2 linked regions of the Actinoplanes lobatus genome follow. The protein of the gene in region 2 interacts with the protein of the main gene of each other region in a pairwise test. Links are inferred from orthologs where the notes say so. Each region holds a gene or a part of one and is shown on either strand. Other genes may lie near its edges.

Region 1 (3,067 bases), 3.4 Mb from region 2 along the record:
CACCCAGGCCGGCGGTGAGGTGACCCTGAACAGCGAGGTGGGGCTCGGCACCACGATCACCGTACTGCTGCCCGCCGGGGCCACACCGGCCACCGACGGGGCAACCGAACGGCCGGCCGCGACCGGCGGGCGCGGGGAGACCCTGCTCGTCGTCGAGGACGAGGACGCGCTGCGCGACGTGGCCGGGCGGATCCTCACCGGCGCCGGCTACCGGGTGCTCGCGGCCGAGGGCGGCGCCCAGGCCCTGGAACTCGCCGCCGGCCATGACGGCCGGATCGACCTGCTGGTCAGTGACGTGGTGATGCCCGGGATGCTGGGCAAGGAACTGGCCGAGCGGCTGGTCGTCGCCCGGCCGGGGACGCGGGTGCTCTACATGTCCGGGTACGCGCAGCCGGTGCTGGCCTCGCAGGGCACCCTCGACCCCGGGGTGGTGCTGCTGGAGAAGCCGTTCACGGCCGATGACCTGCTTGTGGCCGTACGCCGTCGGTTAGATGGTTGATCTTTCCGGGTTATTCTTCTGCGATGTCCGGAAGACGTGTTGGCATCATGGGCGGCACCTTCGACCCGATCCATCACGGTCACCTGGTCGCCGCGAGCGAGGTGCAGGCCCGATTCGATCTGGACGAGGTGATGTTCGTCCCGACCGGCCAGCCGTACGAGAAGGGCCGCGTCTCACCCGCCGAGGACCGCTACCTCATGACGGTCGTCGCCACCGCCTCCAACCCCCGCTTCCACGTGAGCCGCGCCGACATCGACCGGGACGGCCCCACCTACACCGTCGACACCCTGCGGGACATGCGTGCCGTCTACGGCCAGTCGGCGGAGCTGTACTTCATCACCGGGGCGGACGCGCTGGGCCGGATCATGTCGTGGAAGGACGCGCTCACCATGCTGGAGCTGGCGCACTTCATCGGCGTCACCCGGCCGGGGTTCGAGCTCTCCGGGGCCCACCTGCCGGCCGACAGCGTGACCCTGGTCGAGGTGCCGGCGATGGCCATCTCGTCCAGCGACTGCCGTAACCGGGTGGCGTCCGGCCTACCGGTCTGGTACCTGGTACCGGATGGTGTTGTGCAGTACATCAACAAGCGGGGCCTGTATCGGGACTCGGGTATTGCCAAGCCGGTGTGAGACGCTTGAAGTCCGCAAACCCGACCGAGGGGACTCTTCTTTGCCCGTCACCGAACGTGCTCTTGAACTCGCTCTGACGGCCGCTCAGGCCGCTGCGGACAAGAAGGCACACGACATCTCCGTCATCGACGTCGCCGACCAGATCTACATCACCGACGCCTTCGTCATCGCCTCGGCGTCCAACGAGCGTCAGGTGATCGCGATCGTCGACGCCATCGAGGAAGCCCTCATCAACCTGCCGGAGAAGGCCAAGCCGGTGCGGCGTGAGGGCCAGAACCAGGGCCGATGGGTGCTGCTGGACTACGTCGACATCGTGGTGCACGTGCAGCACAGCGAGGAGCGCGAGTTCTACGCCCTCGACCGGTTGTGGAAGGACTGCCCGATCATCCCGTTCGTCGACCGGGACATGGTCGACGCCACGGCCGGCACCGAGGCGCCGTGACGAGGCTCATCGTCTGGCGGCACGGCAACACCGACTGGAACGCGGGCGCCCGCGTGCAGGGGCAGACCGACGTGCCGCTCAACGATCTCGGCCGGCGGCAGGCCGTCGACGCCGCCGAGCTCCTCGTCCGGATGCGCCCGGCCGCGATCGTCGCCAGCGATCTCAGCCGGGCCGCCGACACCGCGGCCGCGCTCGCCGCGCTGACCGGTCTCGCCATCAGCACCGACGAGCGGCTCCGCGAGCGGCACTTCGGCGAGTGGCAGGGCCTCACCATGGCCGAGGTGGCCGCTGAGCGGCCCGAGGAGCACGCCCGCTGGACCGCCGGTGCGGACGTCATCGGCGGTGGTGTGGAGACCCTCGAAGACCTCGGCAAGCGGGTCTCCGACGCGCTCCAGGACGCGGCCCGGCCGGCCCCGCCCGGCGGCACGGTGGTGGTCGCCACCCACGGCGCGGCAGCCCGGCAGGGCGTCGGCCACCTGCTCGGCTGGGGGCGCGAGCAGCTGCGCACACTCCGTGCCCTGCAGAACTGTCACTGGGTCGAGCTGACCCACGACAGCGCGCGAGGGTGGCAGATGGCGGCGTACAACGTGGGCGTCCTCGCCGACCGGCCCGTCCCGCCGCCCGTCTGAGGGAACCGGCCGATGTCCGGTAACGTCTCACCACCATGCTGATCCGTAAAACCGTCGTCCCCGCCGCGCTGCTCCTGGCGCTCTCCGCCGGTTGCGCGAACAACACCGCCCCCATCGACGCCGGCGGCGCCCCCGAGCCCGCTCCGGTCACCTCCAGCGCCGCCGCGCCCTCGGCACCCGCCGGCTCGACCACCCTCACCGGGACCGTGACCGCCGGCGTCGAGCCGAACTGCCTGCTCCTCAAGGACGGCACCGGCGATCACCTGCTCGTCTTCGGCGACCAGAAAACGCAGGCCACGGTGCAGGTCGGCGCCGAGGTCACGGTGGTCGGCAAGGCCGATCCAGGGATGATGACCACCTGCATGCAGGGTGAGCCGTTCCTGGTCTCCTCGGTGGCCGGCAGCTGAGCTCCATCTGAATCAAGTACCTTGCCTGCATGACCATCGCGGTCGTGACCGACTCCACCGCGTACCTGCCGGCTGAACTCGACGGCATGTACGACCTGACCATCGTGCCGCTCACTGTCGTGATCAACGGCTGGGGCGGCCTGGAGGGCATCGAGGTCTCGCCGGCCGAGGTGGCCCGGGCGCTCACCGCGCGCCGGGCCGCCGTCAGCACCTCACGGCCGGCGCCCTCAGCCTTCACCGAGGTGTACCGTCGCCTGCTCGACGAGGGCGCCGACGGCGTCGTCTCGGTGCACATCTCCGCCAAACTGTCCGGCACCTACGAGGCCGCGCAGCTCGCCGCCGCCGAGATCGGCTCCCGCGTCAAGGTGGTCGACAGCGGGACCGCGGCCATGGGTCTCGGCTTCCCGGCGCTGGCCGCCGCGGAGGCCGCCCGCAAGGGCCACGACCTGGACGCGGTCTGG
Region 2 (3,314 bases):
ACGAGCGGCGGCAGGGGTGTGTCCGGGTGCAGGCGGCCGTGCCGGTCGCCGCTGAGGGCGGCGGTCATCTCGATCACGGCCGGGTGCTGCCCGGCCGTGACGGTGCCCCGCACGGCCCACGGCAGCGGCACGTCGAGGGCTTCGCTGACCAGGGCGGCGGCGAGGCCGTCGAGCACGTCCACCCGGGCCGGGCAGGAGTGGCCGCGCAGCCGGGCGAGCGCCTCGGCCCCGGCCCGGGCGGCGATCAGGTCGGCCGTGGAGACCGCCTGGCCGCGTTTGCGGAGCCGCTCGGCGACGGCGGTCACCAGGTGGCGGGCGGCCTGTTCCGGACCGCTCTCCCAGAGCTGCTGGTAGTACTCCGGCGACGGCATGCCGGACTGGTAGCCGCCGAACGCGTCGAGCCGCCGGAACGAGTAGGGCACCAGGTAGCTGCGCGCGGTGGCCCCGTCCGGCGGCTGCGGGATCTCCGGCCAGCCGGGGCCGGCGTCGGCGGAGGCAGCGGAGGCGAGGCGGAGCAGCGCGGGCCGGTGGAAGCCACCGACCACCGCGACGACCGGCCGGTCCCCGGCGTCGGCGAGGGCTGCCCGGATCCACCGGGCCATGTACGCCTCCCGTGCGGTGTCCGAGGTCCCCGCCTCGGCATCGCCCCGGATCACGTCGAAGTAGGCGGTCAGCCGCTCCACGAGCCCCTCGTCGGGCCCCAACTCGACCACGTGGTCCCACAGCGCGTCACTGTTGTCCACCCCGAAGGACTCGCACAGCCGCCCGACCGCCTCGGCGTACCGCAGTTCGGCGTCGGCGTACCGGTTGTCCCGGTCGGCGAACGCCTCGTGCCAGGCCGGCAGGTCGATGAACCGGGTCTCGGCCCCGCACTCGCGGGCGGCCCGCAGCGCCTCCCACTCCGGCGAGTACTCGCAGAACGGCGCCCACGACCCGTGCCGGCGCCGCTCGTCGGCATAGCTGGTGAAGATCGCGACCGGCAGCTCGTGGCCGAGCAGCAGCTCACCGATCCGCTGGTTCATGTCGGCCGGCCCCTCGATCAGCACGTGGGCCGGCCGTAGTGCGGCGATGGTGGCGCCGACCAGGCGGGCGCAGGCGGGGCTGTGGTGCCGGACCCCGATGACGGTGAGGCTCATCCGCCGGGCAGTTCCCGCCGGGCGTCGCGCAGCTCCCGCCACTGCGCGCCGGCCCGCCAGCCGGTGTGCTGTTCCAGGTAGCGGCGCAGTTTCGCGAGGTCCTCCGGGTTGTCCTTGGCGGCCGTGCCGGCGAGGCAGGAGGCCAGGTCGGCGGCGGTGCCGGCGGTGCCGCGCAGGAACCAGCCGCGCAGCCCGACGGCGTGCGCCACCGCGACCGCCTCGGCGGTGCTCATCACGCCGGACAGCCGGTCCATCTCGTCGCCCCGCGCGGTCCGCCCGGTACGCAACTCGCGGAACGCCGTGACCAGCACCTCCAACACGTCCCGGTGGGGTGCGACGGTCACCCCGGAGCGCCGCAGCAGCGCGCCCGCCTCGGCTTCGACGAGCGCCAGCTCGGTGTCGAAGTCGGCGATCGGGAAGACCGTCTCGAAGTTGAACCGCCGCTTCAGCGCCGAGCTCATGTCGTTGACCCCACGGTCGCGGGTGTTGGCCGTGGCGATGATGTTGAAGCCCTCCTTGGCGAACACCATGCCGGCCCCGCCGGGCAGCTCCGGCACCGCGAGGACCCGGTCGGAGAGCGGCGACAGCAGGCAGTCCTGCACTTCGAGCGGGCACCGGGTGATCTCCTCGAACCGGACGGTCCGGCCCTCGGCCATCCCCCGCAGCAGCGGCGCCGGCACCAGCGACCGCTCGCTGGGCCCCTCGGAGACGAGCAGCGCATAGTTCCACGAGTACTTGATCTGGTCCTCGGTCGTGGCCGCGCCGCCCTGGATGGTGAGCGTCGAGTCTCCGCTCACCGCGGCCGCCAGCAGCTCGGACAGCAGCGATTTCGCGGTGCCCGGCTCGCCGACCAGGAGCAGCCCCCGGTTGGTGGCGAGGCTGACCAGCGCCCGGTCGATCAGCGACGGGTCGCCGACGAACTTGCGGGTGACGCCCAGCGCGTCGTCACCGACGACGAAGGCGCGGGCGGCGCGCAGGCTGAGCGCCCAGCCGGGCGGCTTGGGCGCGTCGTCGGCGGCGCGCAGGCGGGCCAGCTCGTCCGCGTACCGGACCTCGGCGGGCGGGCGCTGCATGGCGTCGGTGGGGACGGTGACGGACAGGGTCATGACAACACCTCGGTCAGGTCGCGCAGCGCCTCGGCCGCGGTGATGGGGTCGAGTTCGGAGAGCCGGTCGTCGGAGTCGCCGCGGCGCCAGTGGTAGCCGGAGGCCGGGGCCACGAAGACGGCGGTGACGGTCTGGTCGCCGAGGACGTCGACGGCCCCGACCGCGATGCCGGGGGAGATCTCCAGCACCAGGTGCCGGCCGCCGGGCACGTCCCGCTGGAACCAGCCCTGCACCCCGGCGTCCTGTGGGGCGCCGCGCCGCCAGCCGCGGCGTTCCAGCCCGAGCAGCCGGGTGCTGGGCACGGTCACGCCGGTGAGGGCCGCGGCCCGCGCCGAGGTGAGCGGCTCGGCCCCCCGGGCCAGCTGGGAGAACGGCTGGGTGATCTCGTAGTCGGCGAACACCCCGGCCCAGGCGGCCAGGTCGGCGCCGAGGTGGACGGGGTGGGCGATGCCGATCGGCTCGTCGTCGCCGAGGGTCACCGTCTCGTCGGTGACGTCGGCAAGGCTGCGGTCCTCGGCCAGGCGCACCCCGCCGGCCGGGGCGCCGGCGGCGTCGAACCGCACCCAGACCAGGCGGCGGACCAGGTGCCGGAGCAGCGGATGGCCGGCGAAGAACTGCCGGAAGTCCTCGCCGGTCCACCGGCGCTGGGCGGTCATCGCCTCCTCCAGCCGGCGGACCTGGTCGGCGGCGATCGCCCGGACGTCCTTCTTCAGCGCGGCGAACCTCTCATACGCCTCCGTCGCCGGCGCCGCGTCGTCCTGGGCGCCCGGCTTGGGCAGGGCCTTGAGGCGGCGGCCGGTCGCGTCCGTCACGAACGGCTTCAGCTGCTCGTCGAAGCCCACCGTGAAGGAGCGCCGCCCGTAGTCGAGGACCATGCCGCCGTCGGCGTCCAGCCCGAGGTCGGGCACGAGCCGGTCGGCCAGTTCGTCGCCGGTGAGCCCGAGCTCCGCCGCCAGCTCGGCGATCTTCTCCTCGGCCCGTTCCTTGAGCCCGCGGAACTTGACCTTCCGCGCGATGCCGTTGAGGTACATGAGGGCCACGTCGGTGCCGATGGCGGCAAGCACGTCGAGGC

The links.
Region 1: the proteins of BJ964_RS00305 (region 2) and rsfS interact in binary tests that used the Escherichia coli proteins (3 or more experiments, as listed by UniProt). The link is inferred for Actinoplanes lobatus from one-to-one orthologs.

The regions. Positions count from the first base shown.
Region 1 is NZ_JACHNC010000001.1:3,455,518-3,458,584, forward strand. The notes cover bases 117-2,869. They hold rsfS (ribosome silencing factor), read left to right. Parts: upstream 117-1,168; coding sequence 1,169-1,570; downstream 1,571-2,869. Other genes in these bases: BJ964_RS16065 (ATP-binding protein), read left to right, coding at 117-499; nadD (nicotinate-nucleotide adenylyltransferase), read left to right, coding at 523-1,128; BJ964_RS16080 (histidine phosphatase family protein), read left to right, coding at 1,567-2,199; BJ964_RS16085 (hypothetical protein), read left to right, coding at 2,235-2,606; BJ964_RS16090 (DegV family protein), read left to right, coding at 2,636-2,869. Also shown: more of BJ964_RS16065, read left to right, coding at 1-116; more of BJ964_RS16090, read left to right, coding at 2,870-3,067. UniProt on the Escherichia coli protein: Functions as a ribosomal silencing factor. Interacts with ribosomal protein uL14 (rplN), blocking formation of intersubunit bridge B8.
Region 2 is NZ_JACHNC010000001.1:74,421-77,734, forward strand. The notes cover bases 188-3,187. They hold BJ964_RS00305 (ATP-binding protein), read right to left. Parts: upstream 2,243-3,187; coding sequence 1,133-2,242; downstream 188-1,132. Other genes in these bases: BJ964_RS00300 (DUF5682 family protein), read right to left, coding at 188-1,136; BJ964_RS48950 (DUF4132 domain-containing protein), read right to left, coding at 2,239-3,187. In the rest of the region: more of BJ964_RS00300, read right to left, coding at 1-187; more of BJ964_RS48950, read right to left, coding at 3,188-3,314.